One region of the Nocardia sp. NPDC060249 genome, then DNA from elsewhere that is predicted to be linked to it. Evidence: riboswitches for the same ligand, from Rfam matches in the RefSeq annotation. Region 1 holds a riboswitch; each other region holds the start of a gene.
The links. Region 1 has a riboswitch for cobalamin ahead of ACFWFP_RS12165 (ABC transporter substrate-binding protein). Riboswitches for the same ligand answer to the same signal wherever they lie in the genome.
Positions count from the first base shown of each region.

Region 1 (5,601 bases):
GCACGGCCCCGCCTGTCCGCCCACTATGCTGAGTGCGCAGCTGGTTCGCGTTCACACTGGAAGATCCGGGTTCCCGGGCTTTCGTGAGCGTGTCGAAGCCGGGTACCGGGCAACCGGCGGCCGGTGAGAGGGAACCCGGTGAGAATCCGGGACTGTCCCGCAGCGGTGAGTGGGAACGACCGCCGTCATCACGCACTGGGCTCCGCCCGGGAAGCGACGGCCAGTAGGTCGGCCGAGCCAGGCCGGTGCTCACGAGTCCGAAGACCTGCCCGCTGTGCCGGGCACGCCGTGCCCGGCGGCCACCGCCTCGTGGACCGGGCGCGCGGACCGACCTCCTCGACCTCCGGAGCATTCCGGCACGGCGACATCTCCTCGTCGGCCAGCGGTCGACGGTCGACGCTGCTCGGAATCGGCGGCGACCGTTCGCACCGCACTGGAGACGATGACCGTGGCAGTCCCGCCCACTCCGTTCACCGCAACCGTTCTCGGCCTGCCCCGGATCGGACCCCACCGCGAACTAGAGCGCGCCGTCGAGGCCTACCGTTCGGGCGCCGCCGACGCCGCCGAACTGCACACCACCGCACGCGAACTGCGCTACGCCCACCTGAGCGTGCTGGCCGCGGCCGGCCTGGATTCCATCCCGGTCGGCACTTTCTCCTATCGCGATCACCTGCTCGACACGGCGGTCATGCTCGGTGCGCTGCCGGCCCGGGTGCTCGATATCGCCGACCCGCTCGACCGCTACTTCGCCGCCGCGCAGGGGACCGGCACCATCGCCCCACTGCGGTCTGCCCAGTGGTTCGGCACCGAATATCGCCACCTCGTTCCCGAGATCGACAAGCAGACCCGCTTCAGCCTGCACCCTCAGAAACTGCTTGCCGAGCTGGCCGAAGCGACCGCCCTGGGAGTACCGGCGCGCCCGGTGGTCGTCGGCCCGCTGACCTTTCTGACACTGTCCGAGCACGCCGACGGTGACCCGCTCGACCGGCTCGCCGAAGTGGTCCCGCTCTATCAGGACCTGCTCGCGCGGCTCGCCGACGCGGGCGCGTCGTGGGTACAGCTCGACGAACCGATCCTCGGCACCGATCTCACCACCACCGAACTGGCCCGGTTGCGATCCACCTATGCCGCGCTGTGCGGCACCCCGCGGCGGCCCGCCGTGCTCGTCGCCACCTCGTTCGGGCACAACGACAGCGCTCTGGCCGCGTTGTCCGACATGGGCATCGACGGTGTCGCCCTGGATTTCACCGCGGGGGCCACACTGCGGTCCGTCGCCTCGATCCCGGCGCTGACCCGCAAGCTGGTGGTGGCGGGGGTGGTCGACGGACGCGACACCTGGCGCACCGATCTGGACGCGGCGCTGAGCACCCTGGGCTCGCTGCTCGGCGTCACCGGCTCGGTCGCGGTGTCGAGTTCCTGCTCGCTGCTTCATGTTCCGTACGCGCTGACCCCCGCGCCCGGTCTCGATGAGCGGCTGCGCCCCTTCCAGGCCTGCGGCGCCGAGAAGGTCACCGAGATCAGAATCCTCGCCACAGCCTTGGCCGAAGGCACCGAGGCGGTAGCCACGGAACTGCGGGCCGCGCGCGAGGCCACCACGCAGCCGATCCGTCTTCGGTGAGGCAATGCTAAGTTCGCTGCGCAGGGAACACCGGTGCGAATCCGGGGCTGTCCCGCAACTGTGACCGGGTAGCAGACCTTCATCATGTGGCCACGACCTTTCCTGGGTTGGAAGGCCGAGGGCGAGCGTTGATCCGGGAGCCAGGATACCTGCGCTGCTTCAGGATCGAGTTTCACGAGGATGAGGGAAATGCCAGTGTTCACTCGCCGCGGGCCAGGTGCCGCGCGGCTGTCCGACCATGCCGGAATCGGACGAGGTCGCCGTTTCCGCGCCGCCGCGACCATAGCGGGCATGCTCGCCGTCGCGCTGGTCTTCACCGGTTGCGCCGCACACGACAACGGGGATGGTGGCGCCGCCTCGGCGGCACGCGCGCTGCGCGAAGCCGGTGACCAGACCTTGACGATCTACAACTCCTACAAGATCGCCGGTCTCGATCCGGCGGGCACCGGAACGAACTGGTTGTTCGACTGGGGCGTGGCGGAGAACCTGCTGCAGATCACGGAGTCGGGCGAGATCGCGCCGTGGCTGGCCGAATCGGTCGTCCGTGACGGCGACACCCGCTGGGTCGTGAGGCTGCGCGAGGGTGTCACGTTCCAGAACGGCAAGCCGGTCGACGCACCGGCCGTCGCCGCGGCGCTGACCAGGCAGATCGCGAAATCCACCGCGGCCAAAGTCTATCTGGACCCGGCCACCACGGTGACCGCCGACGGCGCGCGGGTGGTGATCACCACCCCGGCGCCGAACGCGATGGTTCCCGCCGCGCTCGCGGCACGCGACAACTCACTGCAGATCTATGACGTCGCCGCGATGGACGCCGCGGGCGGCGATTCGGCGAAGATCGTCGGCGCGGGCGCGTACTCGGGTCCGTACGCGATCACCGCGTGGACCCCGGACAATCTCGAACTCGCCCCCTACCCGAACCATTGGGAGGGGACGCCGCCGCTGCGGGGAGTCACGGTCCGCGTCGTGCCCGACGAGCAGGCCCGGCTGGCCGGTGTGCGCAGCGGCGAGGCCGATATGGCGTTCTACCCGTCCACCTCGGCCAAGCTGGAACTGCGGGGTGACCGCGACATGCACGTGCTGTCCTCGGCGCAGGCACTGCAGTCGCTGCTGGTGGAGATGAATCTGAAGGCGGGAATCTTCACCGACACCGCGGTGCGCAAGGCGTTCACCGCGGCGATCGACTACGCGGGTGTCGCCGCCGATGTCGGCAACGGCCAGTTCGCACCCGCCACAGGGCTGTACCCGCCGTCGATGTCGTTCGCGCTCGACAACCAGGTCCACGATCTGGACGCGGCGAAACGCCTGCTCGACGCGGCGGGCTGGGTGCCCGGCGGCGACGGGATCCGGGCCAAGGACGGACGGAAGCTGGTGGTGCGGTTCGTGACTCAGGCCCAGGGCCCGGAAACCAACGATGTCGCGATCGCGATGAAGGACCAGCTCGCCCGCGCCGGTTTCGACCTGCAGATCAACAATGCCGAGGATTCCGCGGCCGTGAAGAAGGACCCCGGCGCGTGGGAATCGTCGGTGGCGCTGAGCGGTTCGCTGTCGGGCACCGCCGACCCGATCCAGCCGTACCTGGTGCGCTGGACGACCGGGGGCTCGTCGAATGCCCAGGGCGTGGCGAACGCGGAGATCGACGCGATCGGTGCGCAACTGCGTGGCGAGTTCGACACCGCACGCCGCGACGCACTGCTCGAGCGGGCGCAGGAGATCCTGGTGCGTGAGCAGGCGTACGTGGCGGCCGGGACGTTCAAGTACTTCACGGTGGTCACCGGCCCGGAGTGGGCCGACTACCGGGTGTCGAACGTGCGCAGGCATCTCACCAGCCGGACCGGCGACTAGCGGCCGCGATGCGGTTGCTGGTCCTGGCCCGGCGCCGGGTCGTCGAGGCCGGGCTGACGCTGCTCGGGGCGAGCGTGCTGATCTGGGCTCTGCTCCCGCTGGCGCCGGGCGATCCGGCGCGGATGATCCTGCTCGCCCAGGGTGTCCCGGAGCCGACCCCCGAACAGATCAGCGCGCTCGCGCACTCGCTGTCCTTGGATCGGACTGTCTTCGAGCAGTACGCGCACTGGCTGTGGGGTGTTGTTCAGGGCGATCTCGGGCTGTCGTTCGTGTCGGGGCGGCCGGTCTCGGGTGAGTTCGGCGAGCGTCTCCCCGCGACCTTGACCCTGGCCTCGACGGCGCTGTTCCTCGCGCTGGCGTTGTCGGTGGTGCTCGGCGTTGTCGCGGCACGGCATCCGGGACGCTGGCCCGATCACGGCACCCGGTGGCTGGCTCTGGTGTTCGCGTCCGTGCCGGGATTCGTGGTGGCGCTGTTGCTGATCCAGGTGTTCGTCGTCGGGCTGGGGTTCGGCAAGGCCGCGCTCGATGGAACGTGGGGCCAAGTGTGGCTGCCCGCGGTGTGCCTGGCGGTCGGTCTGTCCGACACCTGGTCGCGGCTGTTGCGGGCGAATCTGCTGACGTTCATGGATTCGCCGACCGGTGCGGTGTTGCGGGCGCGTGGGGCTTCGCGGTGGCGGATTCTGTGGCGGCACGCGCTGCCCAACAGCGCCGTTCCGTCGCTGCACGCGCTCGCGGTCGGTACCGCGGTGCTGCTGGGCGGGGCGACAGTCGTCGAAACAGTGTTCACCTGGCCCGGGCTCGGTTCGTATGTGGTCGAGTCGGTGAGAACGCGAGATCTGCCGGTCATCCAGGCGTTCACGGTGTTCGCGACAGCGAGCTATGTGATCAGCAGTCTGGTCGCGGATCTGCTGTCCGCGGTGATCGACCGCAGGATCGCGGTCGACACATGAGCACCGTCGTGCGTCGTCGCCTACCCGGGTCCGTGCGCGCCGGGATCATCGTGCTCGCGGTCCTGCTGGTCCTGGCGATCGTGGGTCCCTTGATCGCGCACTATCCACCGAACGAACCGCACTACGGGGACAAGCTGGTCGCGCCGGGCACCGAATTCTGGCTGGGTACCGACCAATACGGGCGCGATCAGTTCGCCCGGGTGATGTACGGTCTGCGGCTGTCGTTGCTCTCGGCGCTGCTGGTCCTGGCCGGATCGGCGACGATCAGTCTGTTCGTCGGCGTGGGCGCCGGTCTCTACGGTGGCAGGCTCGACCGGGCGGTCTCCCGGGCGATCGACATCGTGCTGGCCATCCCGGGATTGGTGCTGGCGCTGGCCGTGGTCGGCCTGCTCGGTCCCGGCTACCTGAATCTGCTCATGGCGCTGGTGATCGCGAGCTGGGCCGCCGACGCCAGAGTCGCCAGAGCACTCACCCTCGAGGCCCGCTCGCGCCCTTACGTCGTCGCCGCGCGGGTAGCCGGAGTGAGCCGACCCGCGATCGGCGCGCGACATCTCCTGCCCGCGGTGCTCGGCCCCTTCCTGATCGTGGCCACCCTGCGGCTCGGTGGCATCGTGGTCGCCTTGGCCGGGCTGTCCTTCCTCGGGCTCGGGGTTCAGATGCCCGAGGCCGAACTCGGCGCGATGCTCGGCGATGCCCGCCGATTCCTCACCGCCGCACCGTGGCTGCTGATCACCCCGTCCGTGGCGATCCTGGCCATGGCCGCCGCGGCGAACCTGATCGCCGAGGGCCTTCGAGACACGGAGCGGCGATGACGCCCATCGCGGAGCTCCGTGGGGTGACCATCACCTACCGCGACGACGATCCCGTGCTGCGCGATGTGTCGCTACGCGTCCATCGCGGCGAGACGGTCGCTGTGGTCGGGCCGAGCGGGAGCGGCAAGACCACCATCGTCCGGGCGCTGCTCGGTACCCTCGGCCACACCGCACAGGTCAGGGGCACGATCCTCGTCGACGGGGTCGCGCTGTCTCGGAAGGACTTTCGCGAAATACGCGGCACCGTGCTCGGCTACGTCAGTCAGGACCCGTTCAGCGCGATGGACCCGATCATGCCGGTGGGGGCCAATATCGCTCAGCCATGGCGCATTCGCGGGCGGGCGGTTCCCGACGGGCGGATCATCGCCGACCTCGC
Region 1 covers NZ_JBHXAQ010000002.1:955,569-961,169, forward strand. Annotated here, with positions in the region: cobalamin riboswitch at 84-288, shown strand; gene ACFWFP_RS12160 (hypothetical protein) at 443-1,618, shown strand; cobalamin riboswitch at 1,598-1,790, shown strand; gene ACFWFP_RS12165 (ABC transporter substrate-binding protein) at 1,808-3,463, shown strand; gene ACFWFP_RS12170 (ABC transporter permease) at 3,472-4,413, shown strand; gene ACFWFP_RS12175 (ABC transporter permease) at 4,410-5,225, shown strand; gene ACFWFP_RS12180 (ABC transporter ATP-binding protein) at 5,222-5,601, shown strand, end outside.

Region 2 (5,601 bases), on a different contig from region 1:
TGTAGTGCTCCTGCTGGCGGTCCCAGCGTTCGAGCCAGTACCGCGCCGTCGCCGCGTCCAGTTCGGTCATCGAGCGTTCACCTCGTCGAATCGGGCCCAGCCGTGCGAGTTCGGCACCGCGGCGGGCAGTTGCTGAAAACGATCACCCGCGGCGCTGTTCCAGGCGGTGTTGCCGAAGAAGACGAAGCCGCCTCGGTCGTACAGGATTTCGTGCATGGTGCGGTAGATCGCCGCGCGTCCTTGCTCGGTAGGTGTCGACTGCGCCTTGACGTACAGCGCGTCGAACTCGGCATCGGACCACTTCGTCCGATTCTGCGGCGATCCGGTGAGCAGTCGTGACGCGAAATGGTTCGGAACGGGCAGTGGCCCGGACTGGCCCATCGTGAGGTGGCCGGTGTTGAGCGCATCGGTGTAATAGGTGTCCTTGGAACCGAGGACGACGTTGACCTTCACCCCACAGCGGCTCGCGTGTTCGGCGAAAAGCCTTGCCGACTCGACGAATCCGTGCGCCACCGGCGCGGTGAACAGGTCGAACGACAGGTCACGGACCCCGGCGCGGCGTAGCAACCGGCCCACCTCGTCGGGATCGTAGGTGTGTTGGGGCAGGTCGGCGTAGTACTGGAAGCCTTTGCCGAACACATCGTTGCCGACCTCGCCGTTGCCCTCGAGCGCGACCTTGACCAGTTCGTCGCGGTCGAGCATCCGCATGACCGCCCGGCGGACATCAGGGTTGTCGAACGGGGCACGGTCGGTCTTCATCGCGAAGAAGTAGATGCCGCTGTTGGGGGTGGCCGCGAGCGTCAGGCCGGGCCTGCCTTGCAGGGTCCGTGCGGCCGACGGGGTGAGGTTGTCGGCGTAGTCGATCTCGCCGCTCTGTACCGCCGCGAGGCGGGCATCGGACTCCGCGCTGACGATGCGCAGTCGACGGATCGAGGGGGCGCCGTCCCAATAGCGATCGTTGGCGGTGGCCACGAATTCTTTACCGGCCGTGAAGGAGTCGAAAACGAAGGGGCCGGTCCCCACCGGTCGCTCGAAGTCGGTGGCTCCGTTCGGCACGATCTTGGTCCCATAGGCCGACAACGCGATCAGGAACTCGAAAGAGGGCTCCTTCAAGACGATCTCCACCGTGCGCGCATCGATGGCGCGGCTCTGGGCGAGGTCGACCTTGTCGAGTGAGGAGGCGGCGATGAACGGGCGGCGCTGCGGCGGTCCGAGCACCCTCGAGAAGGTGTAGAGCACGTCGTCGGCGCCGACGGCTTTTCCGTTGTGCCAGACGGCGTCTCGCAGGGTGATGCGCCACCGCGTGCCGTCGGCGTTCGGCTCTGCCGCTGATGCCAGGCGCGGGATCGGCGTCATCGTCTCATCGATCTCGAACAGTCCGTCGTAGACCGATTTCATTCGAGCCTCGTCGATGAACAGCGTGTTCACACCGGGATCGATCCCCTCACCGGCACCGGAGCCCTGGAAGGCGGCGGTGAAGGTGTCGACCGAGTTCCCGGACGGTGCCGAGCGGTTGCACCCGACCAGGGCCGTGCCCGCGGCGAGCGCGCCACCGAGCAGGAAGGTGCGGCGGCGCAGATTCGACGGCTGCATGGAGGCTCCTATCGCGTGGGCTCTCACGCGACGAAGACATGCGCAAACAAGTCACAACCGGTGTGGCTCGGTTCGGCGCATCGATCAATACCCACGTGATCACGACCGTTTCAACAGTTCGTCCGCAGGTATCTGGCTTCGGCTCGGGAACGAGCCTCACAGTTGCGGGACAGCCCCGGACTTGCACCGGTCTTCCCTACGGACAGGCGATATCCTACGCGGTGCGCCGGACATTGCGAGAAGCCCTGGCTGCTGCGGGTTTCGATCATCTCGAGCTGGGGCGTGTGGCGTTGTGGGTGTGATTGTTAGCGTCGGGCCATGGATCTGGGACTGGATGGGAAACGGGCGATCGTCACCGGCGCGAGCAAGGGAATCGGTCTGGCTATCGCGCGAGGGCTCGCGGCGGAGGGGGTGGATGTGGTGCTCGCGGCACGGTCGGCGCACCCGCTGCGCGCCGCCGCCGACGAGATCGCTCGGCAAACGGGACGGCGGGTGATCGCGGTACCGACCGACACCGGCGACGACGAGCAGGTGAGAGAACTCGTCGCGCGCACCGTCGCCGAACTCGGTGGCGTGGACATCCTGGTGAACTCCGCCGCCACACCGTGGAGCGCGGGCGCGGGCGGCGATCTGCAAGCCACTTCCGACGAGATCGTGCGCAGGGAGGTCGAGATCAAGGTGCTCGGATACCTGCGCACCGCACGTGCCGTCGCTCCCCATCTGGTGGCGCAGGGGTGGGGTCGCATCATCAACATCAGCGGGCTCGGTGCGCGGCAGGCCAATTCGATCGGGCAGACCATCCGCAACGTGAGCGTCTCGGCGTTGACCAAGAACCTCGCCGACGAGCTGGGGCCGCACGGGGTGAATGTGACAGTCGTGCACCCGGGTCTCACCCGCACCGAACGGCTCACCGAACGGCTCACCCGCCAGGTCGAGCAAGACGGTGGCGACGTGGCCGAGCTGGAATCACAGCTGGTCAAGAATTCGATCCGCCGGATCATCGACGCGGGTGAGGTCGCCGATGTGGTGACGTTCCTGGCCTCGCCACGCAGCATCGCCATCACCGGTGATGCCATCGCGGCCGGCGGTGGCGTTCCCGGGCCGGTCTTCTACTGACGTTCGGGATGTGATCGGGCCGATTCTATTGCTTCACCGCGGCCCGGCCGGCCCGCGATACTTGCCACATTCGGCGTCGCGCCGATTCGCGCAAGCCATCGATCTCGCCGCCGAGGCGAACCCGGGAGACCAGCGATGACCAGCACCGTCACACCCACCGTCGTGGCCAGCAGCACCTCCCCGCTCTCGGCGGCCGCCGCGCCGAGCGCCTTCTTCAGCACCGAGGACTACCACCGGTTCCACGCCCGCGCGGCCGGTTACGACGCTGAAAACACCTTCTTCACCGAGGATTTCGAGGAACTGCGCGAGGCCGGGTACCTGCGCGCCGCGCTGCCGCCGCAGTACGGTGGCCGGGGCCTGTCGCTCAGCGAATTGTCCAGGGAACAAAGGCAATTGGCGTATTGGGCACCCGCGACAGCGCTCGCGGTGAATATGCACCTGTACTGGACCGGGCCCGCTGCCGCGCTGACCGTCTCCGGCGCGGAGGACTTCAGCTGGTTGCTCGCCGCGGTCCGCGACGGCGAGGTATTCGCGGCCGGTCACGGTGAACGCGGAAACGATGTGGGACTGGATGATTCGGTGGTGAGCGCCCGGCGCCTGCCCGACGGCTCCTACCGCGTCGACGGCCGCAAGACCTTCACCTCGCTCGGCCCGGTGTGGACCTCGGTGGGTATCCACGCCCGTGACGACTCCGACCCCGCCGACCCGCGCATCGTGCATCTGTTCGTCGCCCGCGATCAGCCGGGGGTGCGCACCGAGGAAACCTGGGACACCCTCGGCGTGCGGGCGACCCGCAGCGACGACACGATCTTCGACAACGCCCGTGCCGAAGCCGCGACGCTCGCGGGAACGCACGCGCCCGGCGGTGCCTACCCCCCGCTGATCAACGGCATCCTCGGCTGGTACCTGCCGCTGCTGGCCAATGTCTACTTCGGGATCGCCCGGCGGGCACTCGATGTCGCGATCCTGCACGCCGGCACCCGCTCCTCGCTGGTCCCCGGTGTCGAGGCCCACGCCGGCAAACCGGCGGTACAACGCCAGATCGCCGAAGCCGAAATCCAGCTCGATGCCGCGTACGCACTGCTCGAGACGGCGACCCGGGACGCGGACGCCGGCGTCGATCTCGGCGTGTGGGCGGTTCCGCGTCTGTTCTCGGCGAAGGAATTCGCCACCAGGACAGCCAAGAACGTCGTCGATACCGCGGTGCAGGTGGTCGGCGCGTCGTCGGTCAGTCGCCGCAACGAACTCGAACGTCTCTACCGCGACGTGCGCACCGGACAACTCCATCCCCCCAACACCGACGTGATCCTCGACGTCGTCGGCCGCACCGCCCTCGGTCTGCTTCCCTGACCGCGACATCGATCTCTCAGAGCTGCGATTGCACCTCGGCGGCAATGAGTTCCAGGTGATCGAGATCGGCGAGGTCGAGGATCTGGAGGTAGATCCGGCTCGCGCCGATCTCGCGGTAGCGGGCGATCTTGTCGACGACCTCGGCGGGCGAGCCGGCCAGGCCGTTGCTCGCGAGTTCGTCCACCTCGCGGCCGATCGCGGCGGCCCGGCGCGCTACCTCGGCGTCGGTGCGCCCGACGCAGGCGACCAGGGCGTTGGAGTAGATCAGTTCGTCGGTGCGACCGGCTGCGCGCACCGCGGTGCGCACCCGGTCGAACTGGGCGGCGCTGTCGTCGATCGAGGCGAACGGCATGTTGAACTCGGTGGCGTAGCGGGCCGCCAGGCGCGGGGTGCGGACCTTGCCGTTGCCGCCGATGATCACGGGCACCGGGTCTTGTACGGGCTTGGGCAGGGCGGGGGAGTCGGTGAGCTGATAGTGGGCGCCCTCGAAGCTGAACGTCGCCCCCGGCTTGGTGTCCCAGAGTCCGGTGATGACGGCCAGTTGCTCCTCGAGCAGGCCGAACCTGTTGTCCGGGAACGGGATTCCGTACGCGGCGTGTTCGGCGGCGAACCAGCCGCTGCCGAGACCGAGTTCGACCCGCCCGTTCGACATCTGATCCACCTGGGCGATCTGGATGGCCAGCGGCCCCGGTAGCCGGAACGTCGCGGCGGTGACCAGGGTGCCCAGCCGGATACGGGAGGTGTCCCTGGCCAGCCCGGCCAGGGTGATCCAGGCATCGGTCGGGCCGGGCAGGCCCGAGGCATCGCCCATGGCGAGGTAGTGGTCGGAGCGGAAGAACGCGTCGAATTCGAGCTCCTCGGCGGCGCGCGCCACCGACAGCAACGTGTCGTAGTCGGCGCCCTGCTGGGGTTCGGTGAAGATGCGGAGGTCCATGATCACCATCGTGCCCGATGCGAACAGCTCCGGCGCGGCGGTGCCCCGATCTCGGGAGCGGTGGGTGCTACCGGCTGTCCTGCGGGTCGCCCGGGTGACGGTGGTCCGCCGGCGGGGTGAGTTCGTCGACCACCACCAGGTTCCCGCCGGACTGCTTGGCCCGGTACATCGCCGCGTCGGCGGATTGCAGCAGCCGGTCCGGCGTCGGGCACGGGCATCGTGGACAGTTCGATGCGTCGAACACCGCGACACCCACACTCGCGGTGACCGCCACCGTGGTCTCCGGTGGCTCGGCGATCACGCGGCACAGCCGTTCGGCTTCCCTGCGCGCGGCGGCCGCGGCGATGGGGGCGGCCACCACGAACTCCTCGCCACCCGTGCGTGCCACCACCGCCAGCTCCCCGGCGGCCTCGCGCAGCCGCCGGGCGGTCCGCATCAAGACGATGTCGCCGATCCGGTGACCCCAGGTGTCGTTGACGGTTTTGAACCGGTCGAGATCGAAGCAGATGACACAGATCGCGGGATTGCGATCCATCAGCTGTGGCAGCCGGTTCTCGAGGCCCCGGCGGTTCAGCAGGTCGGTCAGCGGGTCCGACAGCGACTCGGTG
Region 2 covers NZ_JBHXAQ010000005.1:252,515-258,115, forward strand. Annotated here, with positions in the region: gene ACFWFP_RS20560 (class I SAM-dependent methyltransferase) at 1-70, opposite strand, end outside; gene ACFWFP_RS20565 (ABC transporter substrate-binding protein) at 67-1,593, opposite strand; cobalamin riboswitch at 1,699-1,832, opposite strand; gene ACFWFP_RS20570 (SDR family NAD(P)-dependent oxidoreductase) at 1,912-2,709, shown strand; gene ACFWFP_RS20575 (acyl-CoA dehydrogenase family protein) at 2,845-4,059, shown strand; gene ACFWFP_RS20580 (LLM class F420-dependent oxidoreductase) at 4,076-4,993, opposite strand; gene ACFWFP_RS20585 (GGDEF domain-containing protein) at 5,061-5,601, opposite strand, start outside.
Region 2: it holds a riboswitch for cobalamin, as region 1 does, so the genes downstream of both, ACFWFP_RS20565 (ABC transporter substrate-binding protein) here and ACFWFP_RS12165 (ABC transporter substrate-binding protein) in region 1, are expected to answer to the same signal.

Region 3 (5,601 bases), on a different contig from region 1:
TCGCCGCGGACCAGCACCGTGACGCCGGCGCGTTCCTCGGCGATCCTGGCCAGCTGACGATCCAGCGAGCCGATGCTCAGACCGGATTCCTCGAACAGTTGCTCGGCGGCGTGATCGAGGGTCGAGATGTGATTGCGGTGGTCGTAGAAGAAATCACGCACGTCCTCGTACGGCATGGGGGTGCCCGGCGCGCCCGCCGGTGTGTCCACGCGCGAGGACAGCAGGTCGAGCTGGTCGGTCGCCGCGCGCAGCCGCCGGTGCATCGCGATGACGATGCGCGCCACCTCGGGCAGCCGGGTGGCCAGTTCCTCGACTTCGGTGATCGGGGCGGTGTCGCCGCCGCCCGCGGCTTCCACCAGTACCTCGTGCAAGTCCGAGACCAGCCGGGCGTCGGAGTCGGCGGCGAAGAACTGCACGTCCAGATCGAAGGTCGAGTTGAGTTTCAGCAGAACAGGAATGGTCAGCGGACGCTGATCACGCTCGAGCTGATTGAGATAGCTGGGCGAGAGGTCAAGCGACTTCGCGAGCGCTGCCTGAGTCATCCGCCGTTCTTCGCGCAGCCTTCGTAGTCTGGCCCCCGCGTACATCTTCCGCACGTCGCAGATCCTAACGCCACCTGTTCGCAATGTTTGCTCAAAGTGGCGAATGCCTCGGGAGAAGTCCAGTCCTGCAAGGGATTCTACCTGTATCTACCCGTGCGTAACATGCGAAGTCGCGGCCGGCGGCAGGAAGAAGTTCGCTCGCGGTGACCGAATCATCGCGGCGGTGCGGTGCGGCGTTCCCTGAGCGGTTGCCGGAGAATTCACCATAGCGCTTCGGCATCGCCGTTTCGAGGCCGATCGCCGATCTTCCCGGCATCCGGCCATACCGATCGCCGAGGTAGCGGCGCCGATCCGGTCGCGGTGACCGCGCGCCGGTCCTGCGCCGAACCACTGCCCCGGACGGAAACGTCGTCCGGGGCAGCGGTTCTGTGTGCCGGTTACCGTCGCGGTGGTCGGCTCCGGTCGGCGGGTGCGGTCAGCGCAGTGCCGCGGCGGCCGTCACCAGATTGCGCAGCGACGCTTCGACCTCCACCGATCCGCGGGTCTTCAGACCGCAGTCCGGGTTCACCCAGAGCCGTTCCGCCGGAACGGCTTTCAGAGCGGCAGCCAGGGAGATCGTGATCTCCTCGACCGACGGCACCCGGGGCGAGTGGATGTCGTAGACGCCCGGTCCGACACCGAGCGCGAAACCGGCCGCGTTCAGATCGTCGAGGACCTCCATGTGCGAGCGCGCCGCCTCGATCGAGGTGACGTCGGCGTCCAGGCCCGCGATCGCCGAGATGACCTCACCGAACTCCGAGTAGCACAGGTGTGTGTGCACCTGGGTGGTGTCGGCGACGCCCGCGGTGGCGAGGCGGAACGAGTCCACCGACCACTGCAGGTAGGCAGGCTGTTCGGCAGCGCGCAGCGGCAGCAGCTCGCGCAGGGCGGGCTCGTCGACCTGGATGATCCGCGCGCCCTGGGCTTCCAGGTCGACGGTCTCGTCCCGGATGGCGAGCGCGACCTGGCGGGCCGAGTCACCCAGCGGCTGGTCGTCGCGGACGAACGACCACGCCAGGATGGTCACCGGGCCGGTGAGCATGCCCTTGACCGGCTTGGTGGTCAGCGACTGGGCGTACCCGATCCACGACAGCGTCATCGCCTCGGGCCGGGCGACATCGCCGAACAGGATCGGCGGACGCACGCAGCGGGTGCCGTAGGACTGCACCCAGCCCGCCTCGGTGACGGCGAAACCGTCGAGCAGCTCGGCGAAGTACTGCACCATGTCGTTGCGTTCGGGCTCGCCGTGCACCAGCACGTCGAGACCGAGCTTTTCCTGCAGGGTGATCACCTCGGCGATCTCGGCCTGCATCCGCCGCACGTACTCGGCCTGGTCGATCTCGCCCTTGCGCAGGGCGGCCCGGGCCAGCCGGATGGTCGAGGTCTGCGGGTAGGAGCCGATGGTGGTGGTCGGCAGCACCGGCAGGTCGAGGTGATCACGCTGGCGGGCGCGACGCTCGTCGGCGGGGGAGCGGGTCAGGTCGTTCTCGTCGAGCGCGGCCAACCGGCTCCGGACCTGATCGTTGTGCAGACGCGGATCGGTCCGGCGTGAGTCGGCGGCGGCGCGGGCCGCGGCCAGCTCGTCGGCGACGGCGTCGACACCCGCGGTGAGGGCGGTGGCCAGGACGCGCACCTCGCCGACCTTCTCGCTGCCGAAGGCCAGCCACGAGCGCAGCCGCTCGTCCAACCCGGTCTCCGGGGCCAGCGCATACGGCACGTGCAGCAGCGAAGACGAACTCGACACGGCCACCGAGCCGGCGCTGCCCAGCAGGGTGCCCAGGGTGCCGAGCGCCGCGTCGAGATCGGCCCGCCAGATATTGCGGCCGTCGACCACCCCCGCCACCACCAGCTTGCGGGACAGCGCGGGCACCGCCGCGACCGCCGAGACATCGGCGCCCGCGGTGAAGTCGAGAGCGACACCCTCGATGTCGGTGTCGGCCAGCACCGCCAGGGCGGCGTCGGGGTGGCCGAAGTAGGTGGCGACCAGGATCGCGGGCCGGTGCTGCTCGGCCGACAGCGCACGGTAGGTCCGGCCGACCAGGGCGAGCTCCGCCTCGGTCAGGTCGGTGACCAGCACCGGCTCATCGATCTGGACCCACTGCGCGCCCGCGTCCGCCAGCTGGGCCAGCAGGTCGAGGTAGAGCGGCAGCAGTTCGGGCAGCCGCTCCAGCGCCGCGTTGCCCGCGGCCTTGGCCAGCTTCAAGAAGGTGATCGGACCGATCACCACCGGCCGCGCGGGCACCCCGAGCTCGATCGCCTCGTCGAGTTCGGTCAGCAGCTTGCCCGGATGCAGGGAAAAGGTGGTGGCCGTGTCGATTTCGGGCACCAGGTAGTGGTAATTGGTGTCGAACCATTTGGTCATCTCCAGCGGAGCGACCGTGTCGGTGCCGCGCGCGGCCGCGAAATAGCGGTCGAGCGGATCGTCGATCCCGGCCACGCGCGGCGGCAGCGCGCCGAGCAGTTCGGCGGTGTCGAGCATCTGGTCGTAGTAGGAGAAGGTGCCCACCGGTACCGAGTCCAGTCCGGCCTCGGCGAGTTCGGTGAGCTGGGCGCGACGGAGCTGACGGCCGACCGCGTGCAGGTGCGCGGCATCGGCGCGGCCCGCCCAGTAGGACTCGGTGGCGCGCTTGAGTTCCCGGTTCGGACCCACGCGCGGTAGGCCGAGAACCGTTGCGGTGAACGGGGTATGCGAAACAGTCACGGAGATTCTCCAGTGTCGTGCGGGGAGAGCCGTCGCCTTTTCGCGGGCACAAGCCACACAGCCGACACCGGTCGCGACAGACACGACAGGTCGGCATCGGTGGTCCGCGCGCCCGATCCACGAGGCGGTGGCCGCCGGATACGGCGTATCCGGCACAGTCGGCAGGTCTTCGGACTCGCGGGCACCGGTCGTGTGATCGACCGACCTACTGGCCGTCGCTTCCCAGGCGTGCAGCCCAGTGCTGATGACGGCGGTCGTTCCTGCTCACCGCTGCGGGACAGTCCCGGATTCTCACCGGGTTCCCTCTCACCCGGTGCGGAACATGATCCGCACCCGGGTTTCGACGCCTACGCGGGAGGTCGGGGCTCCGACTCTTCCACCGCGCATGCGAACCAGCTGCCTGCTCAGCATAGGCCCTCAATGGGGTCATAGGTCACCTCCCCATCCCGAACACGGCCGTGACCTGCGGTTGCGCCCACGGTGTCCGCGCGCACCGCGCAGCGCCGCCCACGGTGAGATGTGACGGCCTGATGAACGCAACTTCGCAGGTAGGCAGGTGTTCGGTGTGAAGATTGCTGCGAAGCCACCTTGCGTGTCCGGCCCCGGCTCCTGGCCGGGTACCGTAGGCCAATGTTCTCGAAAGTCTTGGTCGCAAATCGTGGTGAGATCGCTATCCGTGCCTTCCGCGCGGCCTACGAACTCGGCATCGGAACGGTCGCGGTGTTCCCGTACGAGGATCGCAATTCCGTCCATCGCCTGAAGGCTGCCGAGTCCTATCAGATCGGTGAAGAGGGTCATCCCGTTCGCGCGTATCTGTCGATCGAGGCGATCATCGAGGCCGCCAAGAGCGCCGGTGCCGACGCGATCTACCCCGGGTACGGGTTCTTGTCGGAGAATCCTGACCTCGCTGCGGCGTGTGCTGCCGAGGGCATCACGTTCATCGGTCCAACCGCTGAGATTCTCGAGATGGCGGGTAACAAGGCCACGGCTATCGCGGCGGCGAAGGCGGCCGGGCTGCCGACGTTGAAGTCCAGCGAGCCCTCGGCCGATATCGATGAATTGCTCACCGCCTCGGCCGAACTCGAATACCCGATCTTCGTTAAGGCCGTTGCCGGTGGTGGTGGCCGTGGTATGCGCCGGGTTGCCGCGCCTGAGCAGTTGCGTGAGTCGATCGAGGCCGCGTCGCGGGAGGCGGAGTCGGCGTTCGGTGATCCGACGGTGTTCCTCGAGCAGGCGGTGGTGAACCCGCGTCATATCGAGGTGCAGATCTTGGCTGATCAGCACGGCAATGTGATGCATTTGTTCGAGCGGGATTGTTCGCTGCAGCGTCGTCATCAGAAGGTGATCGAGCTCGCGCCCGCCCCGAACCTGTCACCGGAGTTGCGTGAGCGTATCTGCGCTGACGCGGTGGCCTTCGCCCGCCAGATCGGCTATATCAACGCGGGCACCGTGGAGTTCCTCCTCGACGAGCGCGGCAACCACGTGTTCATCGAGATGAACCCGCGTATCCAGGTGGAGCACACGGTCACCGAGGAGATCACCGATGTCGACCTGGTGCAGTCGCAGCTGCGTATCGCGTCGGGCGAATCCCTCGCCGACCTGGGGCTGAGCCAGGAGACGGTGCAGATTCGCGGCGCCGCCCTGCAGTGCCGCATCACCACCGAGGACCCGGCCAACGGGTTCCGCCCCGACACCGGCCGCATCACCGCCTACCGCACCCCCGGCGGCGCGGGCATCCGCCTCGACGGCGGCGCGAACCTCGGCGCCGAGATCGGCGCCTACTTCGACTCGATGCTGGTGAAGCTCACCTGCCGTGGTCGTGACCTGCCCGCCGCCGCCGCTCGCGCCCAACGCGCGCTGGCCGAATTCCGTATCCGCGGCGTGACGACCAACATCCCATTCCTGCTGTCGGTGCTCGACGACCCCGACTTCCAGGCCGGCCGGGTGACCACCTCGTTCATCGACGAGCGTCCCGAACTGCTCACCTCGCGCGGATCGGCCGACCGTGGCACCAAGATCCTGACCTATCTGGCCGACGTCACCGTCAACAAGCCCAACGGTGACCGCCCGACCACGGTGTACCCCTACGACAAGCTGCCCGCTGTCGACCTCACGCTGCCGCCGCCGGACGGTTCGCGCCAGCGTCTGCTCACCCTCGGGCCGGAGGGTTTCGCGCGTGCCCTGCGCGAGCAGAAGGCGCTCGGCGTCACCGACACGACCTTCCGTGACGCGCACCAGTCGCTGCTGGCCACCCGCGTGCGCACCAACGGTCTGCTCGGCGTGGCGGGCCATGTCGCGCGGCTGACCCCGGAGCTGCTC
Region 3 covers NZ_JBHXAQ010000001.1:487,489-493,089, forward strand. Annotated here, with positions in the region: gene ACFWFP_RS02180 (short-chain fatty acyl-CoA regulator family protein) at 1-596, opposite strand, end outside; gene metE (5-methyltetrahydropteroyltriglutamate--homocysteine S-methyltransferase) at 1,018-3,282, opposite strand; cobalamin riboswitch at 3,425-3,622, opposite strand; gene ACFWFP_RS02190 (pyruvate carboxylase) at 3,913-5,601, shown strand, end outside.
Region 3: it holds a riboswitch for cobalamin, as region 1 does, so the genes downstream of both, metE (5-methyltetrahydropteroyltriglutamate--homocysteine S-methyltransferase) here and ACFWFP_RS12165 (ABC transporter substrate-binding protein) in region 1, are expected to answer to the same signal.

Region 4 (5,601 bases), on a different contig from region 1:
CCGACAGGTGCTGTACCTGCCGGCCCGCGAAACCGGGCAGATCCACCGACGCCAAAGCCTGTGCCACCCGCTGCTGTTCGCGCGGGGCACCCAGGCCCCACGGTGGCAGATACGGCGTCAACCCGAGGGCGACCACTTCGCCCACCAGCATGTCGGCGGGCGGGTTCTCGTCCTGCGCCACCAAGGCCACCGTCGCCGCCCGCTGTCGCGGCCGAAGAGCGTGCAGCTGCTGACCGTCCACGAGCACGCGGCCATGGCTCGGCCGGGCTACCCCGGCCAAGACCCGAAGCAATGTCGACTTGCCGCTGCCGTTGGGACCCACGACACCGATGGTTTCCCCCGGCTCGATCGAGAAGTCCGTTCCGGCGACGATGGTGCGTCGACCGATGGCGCAGCTCAGCGTGTCCGCCCGGAGTGCGCCCTCGGTGGTCCGGGCGCGCGATCCGGGATCCGGTTCGACGGCGCGCAGCCTCATGGCGTGCCGAACTGGTAGCGCCGCCTGCCCATCAGCAGCAGGAAGGTGGGTGCGCCGATGAGACCGGTGAGCACGCCGACCGGGATTTCGGTGGGACGCACCAGGATCCGGGTTGCCGCGTCGGCCACCACCAGGAACAGGGCACCGCCGAGTGCGCAGGTGGGAAGCAGATGGCGATGGCGGGGGCCGACGATCATCCGGGCGGCGTGCGGAACGACCAGGCCGACGAAGCCGATGCCGCCCGACACCGCGACCAGGACGCCGACGAGCACCGCGAGCAGCACGAACAGACCGATGCGCAGCTGTCGCACCGGGACGCCGACCGACGACGCGGTTTCCGCGCCGAGGGTGAGCGCGTCCAGCCATCCGGCGATCGCCAGGAGGATCGCGCCGCAGACCGCCACCACCGTCAAGGGCAGGGCGATGGTCGTCCAATCGGCACCGGCGAGACTGCCGAGCAGCCAGAACAGCACCGACTCCGCCGCCGCCGGATCCGTGCTGCGAAAGACGAGGAAACTGCTGAACCCGGCGAACGCCGACCCGAGCACGGTGCCGGTGAGCACCAGCCGCAGCGGCGTGAGACCGCCCTGGGCGAACGCGATCAGGAACACCAGGGCCGCGGCGCCGAGCGCGCCGAGCAGCGCACCGCCCGACAGCGCCCAGATCCCCGCACCGGCGAACAACCCGGAGGTGATGACCGCGGCCGCGCCGACACCCGCGCCGGAGGAGACACCGAGCAGGAAAGGATCTGCCAGCGGATTGCGCACCAGCGTCTGCATCGCGGCCCCGGCCAGCGCCAACCCCGCGCCGACCACCGCTGCCAGCAGGGTGCGCGGCACCCGGAGCTGCCAGACGATGGTGTCGATGCCGAGGTCGGTGGGTGTCACGCCGGTGAGTCGCGCGGTGAGGGTGTCGAGCACCGCGGACACGGGCACGATCTCGGCGCCGAATCCGGTGGCACCGATCATGGCGACCAGCAGCAACACCGCGAGCAGGGGTAGCGCCAGCGAGATCCGAGCACGGATCATCGCGAATTCTCCACAGGCAAGCGCGGCCCTTTCAGCGGGTGTCCCGGCGAGGGAGGTCTGACTTTCGCCGCGAGGCGATCACAGTGGCGCGACCGTTCCGGAGTTGCACCGGATTCCCGCACCCGCCGAGGTTGGCACCCGAATTTTACCGCGGCACGCAGTGCCGATGCGGAGCCGGGCCCTTCAAATCATGGAAACGCTAATAGTGTTCGGGGACGATCGCGGTTGCTTGAATTCGTCTATGTACCGACCGAACACCTTTCGACCCGGCCTGCGTGGCCGCGCCACCGCCGCACTCCTCGCGATGGCAACCGTTGCGACGCTCGGCCTGACCGGCTGCGCGCAAGGCAACGACACACCGGTCGGCACCCCCGACGCGCCACTGCCCACCGAGGTTCCACCGGGCACCACGCTCGTCGTCGCCGATCAGTCGGAACGCCTGCAATCGGCGCTGCGGCTGTCCGGTGAGCTGGACAAGCTGCCGTTCAAGATCGAGTTCGCCAACTTCGTCGGCGGCCCGGCCATCCTCGAGGCGTTCCGAGCGGGCGCGGCCGACGTCGGTCAGGTCGGCGATGTGCCGCCGATCCACGCGCTGGCCGCGGGCCAGGACGTGCCGATCATCGGTTCCTACCAGACCAACCCCCAGGCCCTGAAACTCGCTGTGGCGCCGGGCCGTTCGATCAGCAAGCTCACCGACCTGAAGGGCAAGAAGATCGCCTACGCCGAGGGCACCGCCCAGCAGGCAGCGGTGCTGAAGGCGCTCACCAAGGCGGGTCTGAAGCCCACCGATGTGGAGCTGGTCCGGCTGCAGCTGGCCGAGTTCCCTGACGCGGTCCGCACCGCGCAGGTCGACGTCGCGCCGCTGATCGAACCCAACGTGACCCGGTTCCTCCGCACCGAGGGCGCCTCGCTGATCCCGGACTCGGAGACCACGGGCATCTACAGCGGCCTCGCCTACCTGTACGCGCGCCGGGCGGTGGTCCAGGATCCGGCGAAGGCCGCCGCCACCCGTGCTCTGGTCGGCGCGTTCGTGCGCGCCTGGCAGTGGACCAACACCCATCGCGAGGAATGGGCCACCCGCTACTACGTCGGAAGCCAGAAGGTCAGCGCCCACGACGCCAAGCGGATCGTCGAATCGCTGGGCACCTACACCTTCCCGCACCTGGACCAGCAGCTGATCGCCCGGCAGCAGACCACCATCGACGCGATCGACGCCGTGGGCGAGCTGCCCAAGAAGATCAAGGCCGTCGACGGTTTCGACCTGCGCTTCGACGCCGCGGTCACCGAGGCGGTCACCGCCAGCGGAGCCGCGTACGCACCGGCGGTGAGCTGATGGCCACCATCGATGCCGGGGCGCTGCGCAAACTCAGGACCAGCACCGCCCCGGTCGAGGCACTCGCCCCGCGCGGGCGAGGCCGGCGCAGACTGGGACCCGGCAAGCCGATCCCGTTCGGCTTCGCCCTCGGTCCGGTTCTGCTCATCGGTACCTGGGTCATCGGCTCCGCGATCGGGGCCATCGACCCGGAGACCCTGCCCGCGCCGTGGACCGTCGCGCAGACCGCGGGCGAGCTGATCGCCGACGGCCGGTTGCAGTCCAACCTGCTGACCTCGTTGCAGCGGGCCGTGATCGGCCTGGTCCTCGGTGTGGCGATCGGCGTGGTGCTCGCGCTGGTCGCGGGGCTGAGCCGGATCGGTGAAGCCGTAGTCGACGGTCCGGTGCAGATCAAGCGGGCGATCCCGACGCTGGCACTGATCCCGCTGTTCATCGTGTGGTTCGGGATCGGCGAGCAGATGAAGCTGATCGTGATCACCACCAGCGTGCTCATTCCGATCTACATCAACACCCACGCCTACCTGCGCAGCGTCGACGCGCGCTATGTGGAACTCGCCGAGACGGTCGGGCTGTCGCGGTGGGGTTTCCTGCGGCGGATCGCGCTGCCGGGTTCGCTGCCCGGCTTCTTCCTCGGGTTGCGGCTGGCGGTGACCATTTCCTGGCTCGCGCTGGTTGTGGTCGAACAGGTCAACGCGACCAGCGGCATCGGCTATCTGATGACGCAGGCGCGCACCTACGGGCAGATCGATGTGATCGTCGTCGGCCTGGTGATATACGGACTGCTCGGACTGTTCGGCGACCTCGCCGTGCGGGCAACGGAACGAAGGGTGCTGGCATGGCGACAGACACTGGGCGACTGAGCTCCGACGAGCGGGTCGTCGTCCGCACCCGCGCCCTGACGCGCGGCTTCGGCGAGCGAATCGTGTTGGACGGCATCGACATCGAGATCCGGCGCGGTGAGTTCGTCGCGCTGCTCGGGCGCAGCGGTTCCGGTAAGAGCACGCTGCTGCGGGCACTGGCCGAACTCGATTCCGAAGTGCCCGGATCCGGTGACCTGACGGTGCCGACGCAGCGCGCGGTGGTGTTCCAGGACTCGCGGCTGCTGCCGTGGACGCGGGTACTCGACAATGTGGTGCTCGGGCTGACCGGGCGCGACGCGCAGCAACGCGGGCGGTCCGCACTGGCCGAAGTCGGGCTGGCCGGACGGGAGAAGGCCTGGCCGCGTGAGCTTTCCGGGGGCGAACAGCAGCGGGTGGCCTTGGCCAGGTCGCTGGTGCGTGAGCCGGAATTGCTCCTGGCCGACGAACCGTTCGGCGCGCTCGACGCGCTGACCCGGATTCGGATGCACGCCCTGTTGCAGGCGCTGTGCGAGCGGCATCGGCCCGCCGTGCTGCTGGTGACCCACGATGTGGACGAGGCCGTGCTGCTCGCCGATCGGGTGCTGGTCCTCGACGAGGGCCGGATCACGATCGACCAACGCATCGAGACCCCGCGCCCGCGCAGGCACGCGCACCCGGAGTTCGTCCGGCTGCGCGAGGTACTGCTGACCGGGCTCGGCGTCGACACAACAGAGTCAGAGAAAGTGAAACAGGCCTCATGAGTGCACCGCGTCAACTGAGTCTGAACGCGTTCATCTACCCGTCCGGGCACCATGAGGCCGCCTGGCGGCATCCCGACAGCAGGCCCGACCGCATCTACGACGTCTCCTACTATCAGGAGATCGGGCGCACCGCGGAGGCGGCGAAGCTCGACGCGGTGTTCTTCGCCGACGGTCCCGCCCTGCGCACCGATGTTCGTCACAATGCGGCGCCCGGCCTGGAGCCGATCACGCTGCTCACCGCGATCGCCGCGGCGACGACACATCTGGGCCTGATCGCGACCGCGTCCACCACCTACTACGAGCCCTACAACCTGGCGCGGCTGTTCTCCTCGCTCGACCACATCTCCGGTGGACGCGCGGGCTGGAACATCGTCACCACCGGAACCGACCTGGCCGCGGCCAACTTCGGGCTCGAACGCCACCCGGATCACGCCGAACGCTATGCCCGCGCACGGGAATTCGTCGACGCGGTGGTCGGGCTGTGGGACAGCTGGGAGGACGACGCGATCGTGCTCGACCGCGCCGCCGGTGTGTACGCCGATCCGGACAAGATCCATCCGATCGACTTCGTCGGCGAGCACCTCAGTGTGCGTGGCCCTTTCAACGCCGCGCGGACACCGCAGGGACGCCCGGTCCTGGTGCAGGCGGGCGCCTCGAACGAGGGGCGCGCCTTCGCCGGCAAGTACGCGGAGGCGATCTTCACCGCGCATCAACGGCTTTCGGACGCGCAGTCCTTCTACGCCGACATCAAGTCCAAGGCCACCGAGTTCGGCCGCACCGCCGACGAGGTGAAGATCCTGCCGGGTATCAGCCCGTTCATCGCCGACACCGAGGCCGCCGCGCTGCGTTTGGAACGCGAGTTCAACGAGCTGACGGTGCCCGAATACGGGATCAAACAGCTGGAATCGATCACCGGCACGTCGCTGCGTGGTCTCGCGCTCGACGAACCGGTGCCCGCGCAAGTGTTCGCGGGGGCGGGCGATGTCACCGACAACGCGCGCAGCAGATTGCAGGTGGTGGCGGGGATCGTCGAGCGGGAACGGCCGACGCTGCGTGGGCTGCTGCACCGGCTGGCCGGTGCGCGCGGACACCGGGTGTTCGCGGGAACTCCCGAGCAAGTGGCCGACACCATCGAGGAGTGGTTCACCCAGGGCGCGGCGGACGG
Region 4 covers NZ_JBHXAQ010000010.1:6,486-12,086, forward strand. Annotated here, with positions in the region: gene ACFWFP_RS27135 (ABC transporter ATP-binding protein) at 1-475, opposite strand, end outside; gene ACFWFP_RS27140 (FecCD family ABC transporter permease) at 472-1,503, opposite strand; cobalamin riboswitch at 1,536-1,661, opposite strand; gene ACFWFP_RS27145 (ABC transporter substrate-binding protein) at 1,745-2,836, shown strand; gene ACFWFP_RS27150 (ABC transporter permease) at 2,836-3,696, shown strand; gene ACFWFP_RS27155 (ABC transporter ATP-binding protein) at 3,672-4,436, shown strand; gene ACFWFP_RS27160 (LLM class flavin-dependent oxidoreductase) at 4,433-5,601, shown strand, end outside.
Region 4: it holds a riboswitch for cobalamin, as region 1 does, so the genes downstream of both, ACFWFP_RS27140 (FecCD family ABC transporter permease) here and ACFWFP_RS12165 (ABC transporter substrate-binding protein) in region 1, are expected to answer to the same signal.